3 regions of the Streptomyces sp. 142MFCol3.1 genome follow, and region 3 is predicted to be linked to each of the others. Evidence: riboswitches for the same ligand, from Rfam matches in the RefSeq annotation. Region 3 holds a riboswitch; each other region holds the start of a gene.
The links. Region 3 has a riboswitch for thiamine pyrophosphate ahead of thiC (phosphomethylpyrimidine synthase ThiC). Riboswitches for the same ligand answer to the same signal wherever they lie in the genome.

Region 1: it holds a riboswitch for thiamine pyrophosphate, as region 3 does, so the genes downstream of both, thiO (glycine oxidase ThiO) here and thiC (phosphomethylpyrimidine synthase ThiC) in region 3, are expected to answer to the same signal.
Region 2: it holds a riboswitch for thiamine pyrophosphate, as region 3 does, so the genes downstream of both, H305_RS0123065 (thiamine ABC transporter substrate-binding protein) here and thiC (phosphomethylpyrimidine synthase ThiC) in region 3, are expected to answer to the same signal.

What each region holds. Positions count from the first base shown of each region.
Region 1 is NZ_AUKV01000019.1:164,971-170,664, forward strand. Features, by position in the region: gene thiE (thiamine phosphate synthase) at 1-4, opposite strand, end outside; gene H305_RS0127220 (Rv2175c family DNA-binding protein) at 91-456, opposite strand; gene H305_RS0127225 (NAD(P)/FAD-dependent oxidoreductase) at 721-1,941, opposite strand; gene H305_RS47185 (hypothetical protein) at 1,970-2,374, opposite strand; TPP riboswitch at 2,427-2,539, shown strand; gene thiO (glycine oxidase ThiO) at 2,537-3,697, shown strand; gene thiS (sulfur carrier protein ThiS) at 3,694-3,894, shown strand; gene H305_RS0127245 (thiazole synthase) at 3,898-4,692, shown strand; gene pknB (Stk1 family PASTA domain-containing Ser/Thr kinase) at 4,852-5,694, shown strand, end outside.
Region 2 is NZ_AUKV01000015.1:130,861-136,554, forward strand. Features, by position in the region: gene H305_RS0123055 (hypothetical protein) at 338-913, shown strand; gene rlmN (23S rRNA (adenine(2503)-C(2))-methyltransferase RlmN) at 1,439-2,545, shown strand; TPP riboswitch at 2,761-2,866, shown strand; gene H305_RS0123065 (thiamine ABC transporter substrate-binding protein) at 2,944-4,044, shown strand; gene H305_RS0123070 (ABC transporter permease) at 4,188-5,694, shown strand, end outside.
Region 3 is NZ_AUKV01000026.1:53,790-59,483, reverse strand. Features, by position in the region: gene H305_RS0132155 (IclR family transcriptional regulator) at 1-820, shown strand, start outside; gene H305_RS0132150 (SsgA family sporulation/cell division regulator) at 921-1,358, shown strand; gene H305_RS0132145 (YibE/F family protein) at 1,416-2,954, opposite strand; TPP riboswitch at 3,026-3,182, shown strand; gene thiC (phosphomethylpyrimidine synthase ThiC) at 3,175-4,995, shown strand; gene H305_RS0132135 (VWA domain-containing protein) at 5,165-5,694, shown strand, end outside.

The DNA.
Region 1 (5,694 bases), on a different contig from region 3:
GCATGCGTGTGTCCCCCGTGGTCGGTGCGTACGGACCACGGGGCCAGGGGCTGGCGGTCCGCGGTCCGTACGCCGGACGGTCGGTTCAGGTCAGACGGCGAGCGCCTGGGCGCGGCGCTTCACCTCCGTGCCGCGATTCTCGCTCAGGGCCTGCGCGGGAGTACCCGGCAGGGTCGGGTCGGGAGTGAAGAGCCACTCCAGCATCTCTTCGTCGGTGAAGCCGTCGTCCCGCAGCAGCGTCAGGGTGCCGGAAAGGCCCTTGACCACTTTGTCCCCGTCGATGAAGGCGGCGGGGACGTGCAGCGCGCGGTTCTCACCACGGCGTACGGCGATCAGCTGGCCCTCCTTGACCAGCTGCCGCACGCGGGTCACCTCGACGCCGAGCTGTTCGGCGATGTCGGGGAGGGTGAGCCAGGCGGGGACGAGAGCATCGATCTTTGCGTCAATCTCGGTCACGGGACAAGCCTGCCATCCCGGACTGACACTCGGTACCCGGGCACCGTCCGGGCGCGCGCCCCGTCCGGCTCCGCCATGGCTCCGCGCACGCCGTTCGGCCCCGGGCTCCCGCGCCTGCGGCACCCCCGGCGACCCGCCGCGCGCCGGGTGTCGCCCTGCGTCCGGCCACTCCGCCGGAAGGCCGAGGCGCGACCGCCGTGCCCCGAGAACTCCGCCCCGGCGCCTCTCCCGGCGCCTCCGCTCGCCTCCGGTGCGGCCGTCCGGTCAGGCGGTCGCCGACTTCAGGGGCCTGGCCGGATCCGCCAGGAGCTCCGGACTCATCTCGGCGCCCGCCTCGATCAGCCTGCGGCCCTGGGCGAGATCCCTCGGGCGGCCCACCGCCAGGAGGGCCACCAGGCGGGTGTCGCGGAGCCAGCAGACCGTCCACGCGGTGCCGGACGGGTCGCCGCGCCAGACGGTCGTGTCGTCGGGGGCGTGGTGCCCGACGTACTGGACGAAGCGGCCGAACTGCTCGGACCAGAAGTACGGGACCGGGTCGTACGCGGCGGGGGCCTCGCCGATGATGTTCGCGGCGACCGTGCGCGGGCCCTGGAGGGCGTTGTCCCAGTGGTGGACCAGGAGGCGGTCCTCGTACCGGCCCGACGGGAAGGAGGCGCAGTCGCCGACCGCGTAGACGTCCGGCAGGGAGGTGCGCAGGTGGTCGTCGGCCACGATCTCGCGATGGGCGCCCAGCTCGATGCCGGAGCCGGCGAGCCACGCGGTGGCCGGACGGGCGCCGACACCGACGACCACGGCGCCCGCGGGCACCCGGGAGCCGTCGTCCAGCACCACGGCACCAGGCTCGACACGCTCCACGCGCGCGTGGGTGCGCAGCTCGGCCCCGCTGTCCGCGTACCAGGCGGCCATCGGCGCGGCCACTTCGGCGGGCAGCGCCCCGGCGAGAGGGCGGTCGGCGGCCTCCACGACCGTCACCCTGCAGCCGGCCTCGCGCGCCGCCGTGGCGAACTCGGCGCCGATCCAGCCGGCCCCGACGACCACGATGTCGTGCTGCCGGGCGAGGACGGGACGCAGCCGTTCCGCGTCGTCGAGGGTGCGCAGCAGATGGACGCCGGGCACCCCTTCGGCGCCGGGCAGCCGGATCGGTTCCGCGCCGGTCGCGATGACCAGGACGTCGTACCGGACCGGACCCGCCTCGGTGTCCAGCTCGTGGTCGGCGGGGCGGACGCCGAGCGCCTCGCAGCCGAGCTGGAGCTCGATGTCCAGCGCCTCGAAGTCGACGTCGAAGGCCGAACCCTCGGACTTGCCGAGCAGCACGGCCTTGGACAGCGGCGGCCGGTCGTACGGCTGATGGGGCTCCGCGCCGATGAGGGTGACGCTGCCGGTGAAACCCTGTTCGCGCAGGGCGACCGCGGTCTGGACACCGGCCATGCCCGCGCCCACGACGACGACCCGCCGCTTCGTACGCTCCTGCGTCTGCTCGCTCACCTGATCACCATAGACACCTGACGATTCGTCAGTCAGCGGACGTGCTCAGTGAGCTGTTCCACACCGGCTCGTCCGCCGCCGGCGAATGCTCCACCCGGGCGACCTCCTCCACCGTGCTCGTCCCGCTGCCCGCCTGCGACTCCCACTCCCAGGTCTCCTCCAGGCGCAGCCGCCCGTCGGGCAGCTCCACCACGCGGGAGACGCAGTGGCCCGACGATGTGCCGCCGGTACGCCCCAGCTGTACGTACCGGAAGTCGAGACGGTCACCCTCACGGGTACCCACGAGGTGGCCGCGTACCACATCGCCGCCCGCGTACTCGGCCCAGATCTCCCCGTTCCGCTCGTGGTAGACGAAGCGGGTGCGGGTGCCCACCTGCCCCGGTGCCTGGTCGGCGACAGGGGCGAGAACGACACCGTCGAGCGATCGGGCCATGGGCGGAGGCTCCCTTACTGAGACATGTGACGGAGGGCTAGGGTGGCCAACGTAAAGCACTCGCGGGAGCCCGGACGCACCGGGCTGAGAGGGAGGCTGGGCGGCCTCCGACCGTACGAACCTGATCCGGGTCATGCCGGCGAAGGGAGGGGCTGGACGCCCATGTCGTCACGAACGCCCGACGTCCTGGTCATCGGGGGCGGGATCATCGGCCTGGTCACGGCCTGGCGGGCCGCGCAACGCGGGCTGGCCACCGCGATCGTGGACCCCGAGCCCGGCGGCGGGGCCGCGCAGGTCGCGGCCGGAATGCTCGCCGCCGTCACCGAACTGCACTACGGCGAGCAGACCCTGCTGGGCCTCAACCTGGCCTCGGCGCGCCGTTATCCGGACTTCGCCGCCGAACTCACCGAGGCGAGCGGCCAGGACGTGGGGTACCGCCGGTGCGGCACGCTCGCCGTCGCCCTGGACGCCGACGACCGCGCCCATCTGCGCGAACTGCACGCCCTGCAACGCCGGTCGGGGCTGGAGTCGGAGTGGCTGAGCGGCCGTGAGTGCCGCCGTCTGGAGCCGATGCTCGCGCCCGGCGTGCGCGGCGGCCTGCGGGTCGACGGCGACCACCAGATCGACCCCCGCCGGCTCGCCGGCGCCCTGGTCGCGGCCTGCGAGCGGGCCGACGTGGTGTTCCTCCGCACGTGGGCGGAGCGCCTGCGGGTCGAAGGCGGCAGGGCCGTGGGAGCCGTGACCACGGACGGCACCGAACTGTCCGCGGGCCAGGTGGTGCTCGCCGCGGGGAGCCTGAGCGGGCGTCTGGCGGGCGTGCCCGACGATGTGCTGCCGCCCGTGCGGCCCGTGAAGGGGCAGGTGCTGCGGCTGACGGTGCCGAAACGGTACGCGCCGTTCCTGAGCCGCACGGTCCGTGCGGTCGTCCGGGGCAGCCAGGTCTATCTGGTGCCGCGGGAGAGCGGCGAGCTCGTCGTGGGCGCGACCAGCGAGGAGCTGGGCTGGGACACCACGGTGACCGCGGGCGGTGTGTACGAGCTGCTGCGCGACGCGCACGAGCTGGTGCCCGGCATCACCGAACTGCCGCTCACCGAGACGCGCGCCGGGCTGCGCCCCGGCTCGCCGGACAACGCGCCGCTGATCGGCCCGACCGGCCTGGACGGCCTCCTGCTGGCCACCGGCCACTACCGCAACGGCGTGCTGCTCACCCCGGTCACCGGTGACGCCATGGCGCACGTCCTGACCACGGGCGAACTTCCCGACGTGGCCCGCCCCTTCACCCCGCGGCGCTTCGCCGCCGCCCTCACGGAGCAGCCGGCATGAACATCTTCGTCAACGGCGTGCGGCGGCAGATCGCCGCGGGGACCGCTCTCGACGCGCTCGTCGCCACGCTCACCGCCGCCCCCTCCGGGGTGGCGGCCGCGCTCAACGAAACGGTCGTCCCGCGCACGCAGTGGCCGCTCACGCCGCTGGCCGAGGGAGACCGCGTCGAAGTCCTCACCGCCGTCCAGGGAGGCTGACCGATGGCCGACGATGCCCTGGTCCTCGGTGGTACGTCCTTCTCGTCCCGGCTGATCATGGGGACGGGCGGGGCACCCAGCCTCGACGTCCTGGAGCGCTCGCTCGTGGCGTCCGGCACGGAGCTGACGACCGTCGCGATGCGGCGTGTGGACGCGTCCGTGCACGGCTCCGTCCTGTCCGTGCTCGACCGGCTCGGCATTCGCGTGCTGCCGAACACGGCGGGCTGCTTCACCGCGGGCGAGGCCGTGCTGACCGCCCGTCTCGCGCGCGAGGCGCTCGGCACCGACCTGGTCAAACTGGAGGTCATCGCCGACGAGCGCACGCTGCTGCCCGACCCGATCGAGCTGCTGGACGCCGCGGAGACCCTGGTCGACGACGGGTTCACCGTGCTCCCGTACACGAACGACGACCCCGTGCTCGCGCGGAAGCTGGAGGACGTCGGCTGCGCCGCGATCATGCCGCTCGGCTCGCCCATCGGCTCCGGGCTCGGCATCCGCAACCCGCACAACTTCCAGTTGATCACCGAGCACGCGCGCGTGCCGGTCATCCTGGACGCGGGCGCCGGGACCGCCTCCGACGCGGCGCTCGCCATGGAGCTGGGGTGCTCGGGTGTGATGCTCGCCTCGGCCGTGACGCGGGCGCAGGAGCCCGTGCTGATGGCGGAGGGGATGCGGCACGCGGTGGAGGCGGGACGCCTCGCCTTCCGCGCCGGCCGCATCCCGCGCCGTCACTTCGCCGAGGCGTCGTCCCCCACGGAGGGCATGGCACGACTGGATCCCGAGCGTCCGGCCTTCTGACGGAACGGCCCCTCGCGCGGATACCCCCACCCCGTACCGGACGCCTGTGCGAGAGCGGCGCGCGCGTGCGTACGCCGCGCGTCACAGCTCGGCTGCAGTCCCGCCCCGGTATCGGCCGAACGGGTCGTCGTGACAGTGGCGGCTCGTACACTCACCTGCGTGGATACGACCCTTCACGACCCGCTTGTCGGGCAGGTGCTCGACGGCCGCTACCGCGTCGAGGCGCGGATCGCGGTCGGCGGGATGGCCACGGTCTACCGGGCCCTGGACACCCGCCTCGACCGCGTGCTCGCGCTCAAGGTGATGCACCCGACGCTGGCCGCCGACGGCTCGTTCGTCGAACGGTTCATCCGCGAGGCCAAGTCGGTGGCGCGGCTCGCGCACCCCAATGTGGTGCAGGTCTTCGACCAGGGAGCGGACGGGTCGTACGTCTACCTGGCGATGGAGTACGTCGCCGGCTGCACCCTGCGCGACGTGCTGCGCGACCGGGGCGCGCTCCAGCCGCGGGCGGCGCTGGACATCCTGGAGCCGGTGCTCGCCGCGCTCGGCGCCGCGCACCGGGCCGGATTCGTGCACCGGGACATGAAGCCGGAGAACGTCCTCATAGGGGACGACGGCCGGGTCAAGGTGGCGGACTTCGGCCTCGTCCGGGCCGTGGACACGGTGACGAACACGACGGGCACGGTCCTCGGCACCGTGTCGTACCTCGCCCCCGAGCAGATCGAGCACGGCACGGCCGACACCCGCGTCGACGTCTACGCCTGCGGCGTCGTCCTGTACGAGATGCTCACCGGCGCCAAGCCGCACTCCGGGGATTCTCCCGCCCAGGTGCTCTACCAGCACCTGCACGCGGACGTGCCGCCCCCGTCGGGCCTGGTCCCCGGCATGGCGTACGCGCTGGACGACCTGGTCGTCACGGCGACCGCCCGCAACCCCGAGGTGCGCCCGTACGACGCGGTGGCGCTGCTCGGCCAGGTCCTCGAAGCACGGGCGGGGCTCACC
Region 2 (5,694 bases), on a different contig from region 3:
TCCTCGCCCCCGAGGGCGGTGGGCGCTGGTCTTTGTGGCCGAGCGGACGATGACGGCCGCGGTCGAAGCCGCGGCGCGCTCCACCTCGACGCCCGAACCACGCCCGCTCCACGGTGTGTGGGCCGAAGGCGGACGGGGGTGGGAGCCGGGGAAGGTGGTGGCCCGAGGCGAGAAGGCACCGGTACGCCGCGCGTGAACACCGAGCCCGTAGGGCCACTAGTCCGACTCGTTGATATATGGGCGTGTTACCCCGAACGTGCCAAATGATCCCGTGTGGCCAGTTCAAGCTCGCATCGGATGTAGGAGACATCCGAAACGCTTGACACAAGGAGCACACATGAGTCCTGAGCACAGGACACCTACGCCGTCCGGGCCCCCGCTGCGAGGCAAGCGCAGGAAGATCGGCGGGCTCGCCACAACCGCGCTGCTGGTGGCGATCGGACTGGTCACCCCCGCCGCCGCCATCGCGCACAACATGACCGGCCACGCGTCCGCCGCCGACGGTAAGTGCGACAGGCCTGGCATGGGGGCGCTGGACAAGTGCAGGGGGCCGAGGCCGCCGACCCCGACGCCGACCCCGCCCCCGCCGACGGGCTGCGACGACATCGACTCAGCGGTTCAAGGGATGACCAAGTACGTCTCGGCGGTCTGTAACGGGCAGGTGCGGGTCCTGTCCGTCAATGAGGCTGGTCCGAATCCGCCGACCCCTGTCGCCAACGGAAGCAACGTCTTCTGGCAGCTGGTGGGAGGCCCGACCAACGTATTCGACGCCACGCTGGCTACATTCGATGATGGCCTCCTGGTCACCGAGCTGACGTCAACAGGAGAGGTGTGGCAGGGGGTGTGCACCTCGACGCTGCCGCTCACGGTGCCGTGCACCTTCACGCAGATGCCCACGCCACCGAACACGTAAGAACCTGCTCGCGGCGATCGTGCGGCCGGTCGGAAGCATGCGGCGTCCGCTCACTACCGTGGCGACGTCGGCCGGCCGGGCGACACCGGGCCCCTGGCGTGCCCGTTCGACAGGCACGCCAGGGGGGCACGGGGAGCGGCCCGCCCCTGAACCCCGGAGGCCTCGTGCTTGCCGGACGGGACGACGGCGGTCGACGCGCTTGCCGATCGCCGTGGAGATGCGCCGGCGAGCATGTCTGGTGGAAGTGGTCCGACCGGCCGGATGAGCCCGTCGAGACCTGCTCGGCGCCGCAGCTGTTTCGCTGATCTCCCTCGCATCCACGACTACGGACGGTGGTAGCAGTCGACGACCGTGCATCGCTCGGGGTGGATCGAACTGCTTCAGCAGTGATCACGGCAGTCGGGCCCTGGTCCGTCCCCGGGCCGTGCGAGGTCGACCAAGGCTGACAGACGGCACCCATGGGTGACCGCCCCCACCCCGCTCTGGCCTGGGCCGGTGGAGTTGATCTGCGACACTGAAAGGGTTATGCCGAAGCCCGGAGAACTCACTTTCGTTGCCCCGCGCGGAGCCAAGAAGCCGCCGCGGCACCTTGCCGATCTCACGCCCGCCGAGCGCAAAGAGGCTGTCGCCGCCATCGGCGAGAAGCCGTTTCGCGCCAAGCAGCTCTCGCAGCACTACTTCGCGCGGTTCGCGCACGACCCCGCGGAGTGGACGGACATCCCGGCCGCGTCGCGCGGCAAGCTCCAGGAAGCGCTGCTTCCCGAGCTGATGACCGTCGTGCGGCACCTGTCCACCGACCAGGACACCACCCGCAAGACCCTGTGGCGGCTCTTCGACGGCACGCTCGTCGAGTCCGTGCTGATGCGGTACCCGGACCGGGTGACCATGTGCATCAGCTCCCAGGCCGGCTGCGGGATGAACTGCCCGTTCTGCGCCACCGGCCAGGCCGGCCTCGACCGGAACCTGTCGACCGGCGAGATCGTGCACCAGATCGTGGACGGCATGCGCGCCCTCAGGGAGGGTGAGATCCCGGGCGGCCCGGCGCGGCTGAGCAACATCGTCTTCATGGGCATGGGCGAGCCGCTCGCCAACTACAAGCGGGTGGTCGGAGCGATCCGTGCCCTCACCGACCCCGAGCCGGACGGGCTCGGACTCTCGCAGCGCGGCATCACCGTGTCGACGGTGGGACTGGTCCCCGCCATCCACCGGTTCGCCGACGAGGGCTTCAAGTGCCGGCTGGCCATCTCGCTGCACGCACCCGACGACGAGCTGCGCGACACGCTCGTGCCCGTCAACACGCGGTGGAAGGTGCGCGAGGTGCTGGACGCCGGCTGGGAGTACGCGGCCAAGTCCGGGCGCCGTCTGTCCATCGAGTACGCCCTCATCCGCGACATCAACGACCAGGCATGGCGCGGTGACCGGCTCGGGCGGCTGCTCAAGGGCAAGCCGGTGCACGTCAACCTCATCCCGCTGAACCCGACCCCGGGATCGAAGTGGACCGCCTCGCGGCCCGAGGACGAGAAGGCGTTCGTCGATGCGATCGCCGCCCACGGCGTGCCGGTGACCGTCCGGGACACCCGCGGTCAGGAGATCGACGGGGCGTGCGGACAGCTCGCGGCCACCGAGCGTTAGACCTCGGGCACGACGGCGGCCCGGCCACCGGGCGCGCCACGATCCGGGCCGCGGGGCGCCGCGATCCGGGTGGTCGGGCGCGCCACGATGCGGGCCGCCGGGCGGCACGCCGGCCGCCGCGCGACGACCCCGGAGGCCGGGCGTCGGCCCCGCGGTCACCGCGCGTCGGGCCCGCAGGCGTCAGACGGTACGCTGAGGTCTGTACGTACATCTTCATATTCCGACAGGGGAGCGCCACAGCGCTGAGAGTGCGGGACAGACCGCAGACCCTCTGAACCTTGCCCAGGTCATTCTGGGTAGGAAGTTCGGTCACCACTCAAGCTGTTGCGCCCTGCCCGGGAACTGTCAGAGGTCCCGGGCAGGGCCGCGTCTCTTCCTGGTCACCCAGGAGGAAATCAGTGAGCACCACCAGGAAGTTCGCAGCCGTGGCCGTAGGCCTGGGCCTGGTCACGCTGTCCGCGTGCGGGTCGTCGGGCGGCGGCGGCTCGGCGGACCCGAAGACCGTCACGCTCGTCAGCCACGACTCGTGGGCCGTGTCGAAGAGCGTGCTCAAGGACTTCGAGAAGCAGTCCGGCTACAAGGTCAGGGTCCTCAAGGACGGTGACGCCGGGCAGGCCGTGAACAAGGCGATCCTCACCAAGGACAACCCGCAGGGCGACGTCTTCTTCGGCGTCGACAACACCCTGCTCTCCCGCGCCCTCGACAACGGGCTCTTCCAGCCGTACGAGGCGAAGGGATCGGACCAGGTGCTTCCGCGGTACCGCGTCGATCAGGGCAAGCACCGGGCCACTCCCGTCGACTCGGGCGACATCTGCGTCAACTACGACAAGGCCTACTTCAGCGAGCACAAGCTGACGCCCCCGCAGTCCTTCGACGACCTGATCAAGCCCGAGTACAAGAACCTCCTCGTCACCGAGAACGCGTCCACGTCCTCGCCCGGCCTCGGCTTCCTGCTGGGCACCGCCGCGAAGTACGGCGACGGGGACACCTCCGGCTCGAACGGGGGAGGCTGGCAGGACTACTGGAAGAAGCTCAAGGCCAACGGCGTGAAGGTCGTCGACGGCTGGGAGCAGGCCTACGACGAGGAGTTCTCCGGGTCCGCCGGCGGCAAGAAGGCCGAGGGCGACCGGCCGCTGGTCGTCTCGTACGCCTCGTCCCCGCCCGCCGAGGTGATCTACGCCAGCCCGAAGCCGAAGACGGCGCCCACCGGGGTCGCCACCGGCACCTGCTTCCGCCAGGTCGAGTACGCGGGGCTGCTGAGCAACGCCCAGAACGCCAAGGGCGGCAGGGCGCTCATCGACTTCATGCTCACCGAGGAGTTCCAGGACGACATGCCGCTGAACATGTTCGTCTACCCGGTGCGGGAAGCCGCCCAGGTGCCCGCGGAGTTCGACCGGTACGGCCCGCAGGCCAAGAACCCCGAGACCATGGCGCCCGACAGGATCGCCGCCAACCGTGACCAGTGGGTCAAGTCGTGGACCTCGCTCGTACTGAAGTAGCCGACGCGTCCGAAGCCGCGGCCAAGGCGCCGACGCCCCGGGAGACCGGGAGCGGGCGGCACGGAGGCGGCGGCTTCGGAGGCGAGGGACGCGGCCGACGCCGCGGGGCCGGCGGGCGCGCGAACGCGGCCCGGCTCGGCCTCATGGCCGTGCCCGTCGCGTTCTTCGCCGTCTTCTTCGCCTACCCCGTCGCCGCCATCGTGGCCCGCGGTCTGAAGACCGACGGGCAGTGGAGGCTGGGGCGGATCGCGGACGTGCTCACGCAGTCCGACGTCCGGCACGTGCTCTGGTTCACCACCTGGCAGGCGCTCGCCTCGACGGCGCTCACGCTGCTGATCGCGCTCCCTGGCGCGTATGTGTTCGCGCGCTTCGATTTCAGGGGCAAGCAGGTCCTCAGAGCCGTGGTGACGGTGCCCTTCGTGCTGCCGACCGTCGTCGTCGGCACGGCGTTCCTGGCGCTGGTCGGCCGAGGCGGCCTGCTCGACGAGCTGTGGGGCGTGCGGCTCGACACCACGGTCTGGGCGATTCTGCTCGCGCACGTCTTCTTCAACTACGCGGTCGTCGTACGGACCGTCGGCGGGCTGTGGGCGCAGCTCGACCCCCGCCAGGAGGAGGCCGCGCGGATGCTCGGCGCCTCGCGGTTCGCGGCCTGGCGCAAGGTGACGTCTGCGGCGCTGAGCCCGGCCGTGGCCGCCGCCGCGCTCATGGTGTTCCTCTTCACCTTCACCTCCTTCGGCGTGGTGCAGATCCTCGGCGGCCCCACCTTCTCCACCCTCGAAGTCGAGATCTACCGGCAGACCTCGCAGATCTTCGACCTCGCCACCGCGGCGGTGCTGACGCTCATCCAGTTCGTGGCGGTGGGCGCGATCCTCGCCGTGCACGCCGGGACGGTGCGGCGCCGGGAGACCGCGCTGCGCCTGGTGGCCCCGGAGACGACCGTGCGCAGGCCGCGGGGAGCGGGCCAGTGGGCGCTGCTCTGGGGAGTGCTCGCGAGCGTCGCCGGCCTGCTCGTGCTCCCGCTCGGGGTGCTCGTCCAGCGTTCGCTCGACACCCCGGGCGGCCATGGGTTCGCCTACTACAGGGCGCTGGCCTCCGACGACGGAGGTGCCTTCCTCGTCGCGCCGGTCACGGCGATCGGCACCTCGCTGGAGTACGCCCTCGCCGCCACCGCGATCGCCGTCGTGATCGGCGGACTGGCGGCCGCCGCCCTCACCCGCCGTGACGCGGGCCGTCTCGTGCGGGGCTTCGACGCGCTGCTCATGCTGCCGCTCGGCGTCTCCGCCGTGACGGTCGGTTTCGGATTCCTCATCGCGCTCGACGAACCGCCGTTGGACCTGCGGAGCAGCTGGATCCTGGTGCCACTCGCGCAGGCGCTGGTCGGGGTCCCCTTCGTGGTGCGGACGATGCTGCCCGTGCTGCGGGCGGTGGACGGACGGCTGCGCGAGGCGGCGGCCGTGCTCGGGGCCTCGCCCTGGCGGGTGTGGCGCGAGGTCGACCTGCCGCTGGTGCGGCGGGCGCTGCTGATCGCGGCCGGGTTCGCCTTCGCCGTGTCGCTCGGCGAGTTCGGGGCGACCGTGTTCATCGCGCGGCCGGACAACCCGACGCTGCCGGTCGCGGTGGCACGTCTGCTGGGGCGGGCGGGCGATCTCA
Region 3 (5,694 bases):
CCAGCCCCTGACCACCCCCGGCGAGACCCGCGCCGCACTCCTCCCGCCGGCGCACCCGCCCGCGGAGTCGAACTCCACCACCCTTATCGGCTCGGTGCAGCGCGCGATGCGGCTCCTGGAGGCGGTGGCCTCACGCGAGCACGGGGCGCCCGCCAAGCAGCTGGCCCGGGAGGCCGGGCTCGCGCTGCCGACGGCGTACCACCTGCTGCGCACCCTCGCCCACGAGGGCTATCTGCGCCGGGACAAGGGACTCTTCTTCCTCGGAGAGTCGGCCGAGCGGCTGAGCAGCAGTGGAGCGCAGCAGAAACGTCGCAGCACGATGAGTGACGCACTGGCGCACTGGCGCGATGAGATCGGTGTGCCCGTCTACTACGCGAACTACCGGGACGGCGAGATCGACGTCATCTGCGTCGCCGACAGCCCCGCCGCCCCCGCCGTCGAGGAGTGGGCCGACTTCCGCGAGACCGGCCACGCCCACGCGATCGGTCAGTGCCTGCTGTCCCAGTTGGACGACAAGGCCCGCCGCGACCACCTCGACCGCTATCCGGTGCAGTCGATCACCCCGTACACGGTGCGTGACAACGACAGCCTGTTGCGGCGACTGGAGCGGACGGGGCGCATGGAGCCGGTCGTCGAGCGGCAGGAGTACGCGCTGGGCGCGGTCTGCGCCGCTATCCCCATCACCGCCGGCAGCACGGCCGCGACAATGGCCATTTCTCTCCCTTCCCATCAGGCAGACCGGCTGCTACCTGCCGCACGCCGATTGCAGAGTGAGATCGGCCGGATGCTAGGGACACTCGCGATCTCTATCAGTATCTGAAAACTCACTCCTTGTGATCTCTTGTGCACGTTCTGCAAGATTCCAGCAGTGTCAGGGGGACGATTCCTGGCCAGGGCGACGGCAGACGACGGGGTAGGCGATGCGCGAGTCGGTACAGGCAGAGGTCATGATGAGCTTCCTCGTGTCGGAGGAGCTCTCTTTCCGCATTCCTGTGGAACTGCGATACGAGACCTGTGATCCGTACGCGGTCCGGCTGACCTTCCATCTGCCTGGCGATGCGCCGGTGACCTGGGCGTTCGGACGGGAATTGCTGATCGACGGTGTGGGGCGCCCGTGCGGTGACGGTGATGTGCGCATCGCGCCGGCCGACCCGGAGTCCCTCGGCGAGGTCCTGATCCGCCTTCAGGTGGGTTGTGACCACGCGCTGTTCCGGTCCGGCGCCGCGCCGCTCGTCGCGTTCCTCGACCGCACCGACAAGCTGGTGCCGCTCGGGCAGGAGCGTGCGCAGGCGGGCTTCGACACGCATCTCGACGAGGCCCTCGACCGCATTCTGGCGGAGGAGCAGAGCGCGGGCTGATCCGCATCCTCAAGTGGAGTAACGCTTCCTCACCGTCGGTGCGGCCGGCCGACGGTCTCAGCGCTTACGGCGGCGACCGCCACCGCCGCGCATCGGCGTCCGGGCCCTGGCGGGCTCGGGCACGCTCTGCGCGGCCTCGGGGCGGTCGGCGGCCACGACCAGGGCGGCCAGCGCCGTGGTCACCGGCACGGAGGCGACCAGTCCGATCGAGCCGATCAGGGTGCGCACGATCTCCTCGGCGACGAGTTCGCTGTTGGCCACCGTGGCCACGCTGCTCTGCGCGATCGAGAAGAGCAGCAGCAGCGGCAGCGCGGCGCCCGCGTAGGCGAGGACGAGGGTGTTGACGACCGACGCGATGTGGTCACGGCCGATGCGGATGCCCGCGCGGTACAGGCCGCGCCAGCCCATCGTCGGATTCGCCTCGTGCAGCTCCCAGACCGCGGACGTCTGTGTGACGGTCACGTCGTCGAGGACACCGAGCGAACCGATGATGACGCCCGCGAGCAGCAGACCGCTCATGTCGATGGACGGATACAGGCCATGGATCAGGCCGGTGTTGTCGTCGGTGTTGCCGGTCAGCGCCGCCCATCCGATGAAGGCCGAGCCGAGCACACCGATCAGCACCAGCGAGAGCAGCGTGCCGATGACGGCCACCGATGTGCGGGCCGAGAGGCCATGACACACGTAGAGGGCGATCAGCATGATGGCGCTGGAGCCGACGACCGCCACGATCAGCGGGTTCGAGCCCTCCAGGATCGCCGGCAGGATGAAGAACGTCAGGATCAGGAAGCTGATGGCCAGCGCGACCAGCGCCATGACGCCGCGCATCCGGCCCACGACCACTACGACGATCGCGAAGATCCCGGCCAGCAGGGTCAGGGGGAACTTCCGGTTGACGTCGGTGACCGAGTACTGGAGGTCCTTCGGCGCGGACGGCTCGTACGCGACGACGACCTTCTGTCCCTCGTGCAACTGCCGTGTCTGGTCGGGCTGGACGATCTCCGTGAACGTGCGGCCCTTGTCCTTGCCGGTGTCGATCCGGATCGTGGCCTTCTTGCACCCTCCCTTCGCCCGCTGCTGCGTGGACGAACCCTGGGCGGTGGAGTTGTCGCCGGTCGGCGCCTGCCCCGCGGCGTTCACCGACTTGCAGTCCACTTCGTCGACCTGGGTGACCGTCGCCTGTTGTGTCTGCCGGTCGAAGCCGACGCCGGTCCGCTCGTGGGACGGAGCGCCACCGGGCCAGAGCACCAGGAGACCCACAACGACCGCTGCCGCGAAGGGGATCAGCACCGCGGCGATGACCTTGCGCAGGTGGCGTGAGACGGGCGCGGCCGGGCTGTGGCTGTGACTGTGCGAGTGGCCGTGGCCTCCGCCGGGGCCGTGTGCGTGCCCTCCGTCAGGACTGTTGCCGTGGCCGTCACCCGGACCGCCGCCGCGCCCGTTGCCGGGACCGTGGCCATGGCCGGCGCCTGGTCCACGGCCACCGTCGGATCCGAGTCCGGAGCCGTCACCGGAGCCATGCCGGTGGCCGTCGCCGGAGCCTGCACCGCGGGGCGGCTCGGACGGTGGGAACGGGGACTGCTGCGTCGTGGTCACCGACCGATCATCGCAAGAGCGGCAGGGGCCCTCTGTTCACCGCGCCAGATATGACGCTAGCGTGGAGGCACCTTTGCACACGCGGGAGCTCGGAGCACCGGGCTGAGAGGGCGCTGACCTCCGCCTCAGCGATGTTTCACATGAAACATCGACGGACGGAAGCCGCTGCGTCGACCGCCGAACCTGTTACCGGGTAATGCCGGCGTAGGGAGTAGGTCTCATGACCGACAAGGACGTACGCACGCCTGCCTCCAGCCAGACGGACGGGGCTCCTTCCCCGTCCTCGAACGGCGAGGCCGGGAAGTCCATCGGCTGGCACAAGGGGTACGTCGGGGGTCCGCGCCCCGACGTACGGGTGCCGGTCCGTCAGGTGCACCTCACCAACGGGCAGTCCGTCACGTTGTACGACACCTCCGGCCCGTACACCGATCCAACCGTCGACACCGATGTGCGCAGGGGTCTGGCGCCCCTGCGGGAGAACTGGATCATCGCCCGCGGCGACACCGAGGAATACGCGGGCCGCCCCGTCCGTCCCGAGGACGACGGGATCAAGCACACCTCAACGCGCGGGGGCCTGCGCAACCTCGACGCCGTCTTCCCCGGCAGGCCGCGGCAGCCGCGCCGGGGCCGGGACGGGCAGGCGGTCACGCAGCTCGCGTACGCCCGCCGGGGCGAGATCACGCCCGAGATGGAGTTCGTGGCGGTCCGCGAGAACGTCGAGCCCGAGGCCGTACGCGAGGAGATCGCCGCGGGGCGCGCGGTGCTTCCCGCGAACGTCAACCACCCGGAGATCGAGCCGATGATCATCGGCAAGCGGTTCCTGGTGAAGGTCAACGCCAACATCGGCAATTCGGCGGTCACTTCCTCCATCGAGGAGGAGGTCGAGAAGATGACCTGGGCGACCCGCTGGGGCGCGGACACGGTCATGGACCTGTCCACCGGCCGCAACATCCACACCACCCGCGAGTGGGTGCTGCGCAACTCCCCCGTGCCCATCGGCACCGTGCCGCTCTACCAGGCACTGGAGAAGGTCGACGGCCGCGCCGAGGAACTGACCTGGGACATCTACAAGGACACGGTCATCGAGCAGGCTGAGCAGGGCGTGGACTACATGACCGTCCACGCGGGTGTGCGGCTGCCGTATGTGCCGCTCACCGCGAACCGCAAGACCGGCATCGTCTCGCGCGGCGGCTCCATCATGGCCGCGTGGTGCCTCGCGCACCACAAGGAGTCGTTCCTGTACGAGAACTTCGAGGAGCTCTGCGAGATCCTCGCCGCGTACGACGTCACGTACTCGCTGGGCGACGGCCTTCGTCCGGGCTCGATCGCGGACGCCAACGACGAGGCGCAGTTCGCGGAGTTGCGCACGCTCGGGGAACTCAACACGGTCGCCAAGCGTTTCAATGTTCAGACCATGATCGAGGGCCCGGGACATGTCCCGATGCACAAGATCAAGGAGAACATCGACCTTCAGCAGGAGATCTGCGATGAGGCTCCGTTCTATACGCTCGGCCCGCTGACCACGGACGTCGCGCCGGCGTACGACCACATCACCTCCGGTATCGGCGCCGCGATGATCGCCTGGTGGGGCACGGCCATGCTCTGCTACGTCACACCCAAGGAGCACCTGGGCCTGCCCAACCGCGACGACGTCAAGACCGGTGTCATCACCTACAAGATCGCCGCTCATGCCGCCGACCTCGCCAAGGGGCACCCGGGTGCACAGGAGTGGGACGACGCGCTGTCCGACGCCCGCTTCGAGTTCCGGTGGGAGGATCAGTTCAACCTGGCGCTCGACCCGGACACGGCACGCGAGTTCCACGACGAGACGCTGCCGGCCGAGCCCGCCAAGACGGCCCACTTCTGCTCCATGTGCGGGCCGAAGTTCTGCTCGATGAAGATCAGCCAGAACATCACCGAGCGATTCGGTGGCGCGGCGGCCGAGGGGGCTTCTCCGGAGGAGATCGCCGAGGGGATGCTCCAGAAGTCGAAGGAGTTCGCGTCCAGCGGCAACCGGGTCTATCTGCCGATCGCGGACTGATCCGACGAGGTTCCTGCCGAGCGGCCCTTCCCTCCCGAAGGAGGGAAGGGCCGTCTCCCGCTCGTGGTCTGGCGCGTCTTCGGCCGGCAGAAGGTCCCGGGCTGTCCGATGAGCACGGGTGTGCGTACGGGCCGCTCCCGGGGACGGGTTCAGTTGGCAGACTGGGCCCATGACAGCCACATCCATGAGCAAAGGCGCCAATCTTCCCGTGGCCGCCGAGGCCGTGCAGGTCGTGCTCGGTTGGTCCGCCGGGCCCGGTGCGCCGGACGCCGATGCCTCGGCGCTCCTGCTCGGGGCGGACGGACGGGTGAGGGACGACGGGGACTTCGTCTTCTACAACCAGCCCCAGCACGCCTCCGGCGCCGTGCGTCACCTCGGGAAGCGGCAGGACGCCGGCGGCACGACGGACACCGTCGGGGTGGACCTGCGTGCCCTGGAGCCCGCCGTCGAGCGTGTCGTGCTGGGTGCCTCGGCCGACGGCGGCACCTTCGGCCAGCTGTCGGGACTGATGCTCAGGCTGCTGGACGCCGGGACGGGCCGGGAGCTCGCGCGTTTCGAGATGGAGGCCACGACGGAGACGGCGTTCATAGGAGGCGAGCTCTATCTGAGGGGCGGCCAGTGGAAGTTCCGCGCGGTCGGACAGGGCTACGACTCCGGGCTGGCGGGCCTCGCCACCGACTTCGGGATCAGCGTGGACGA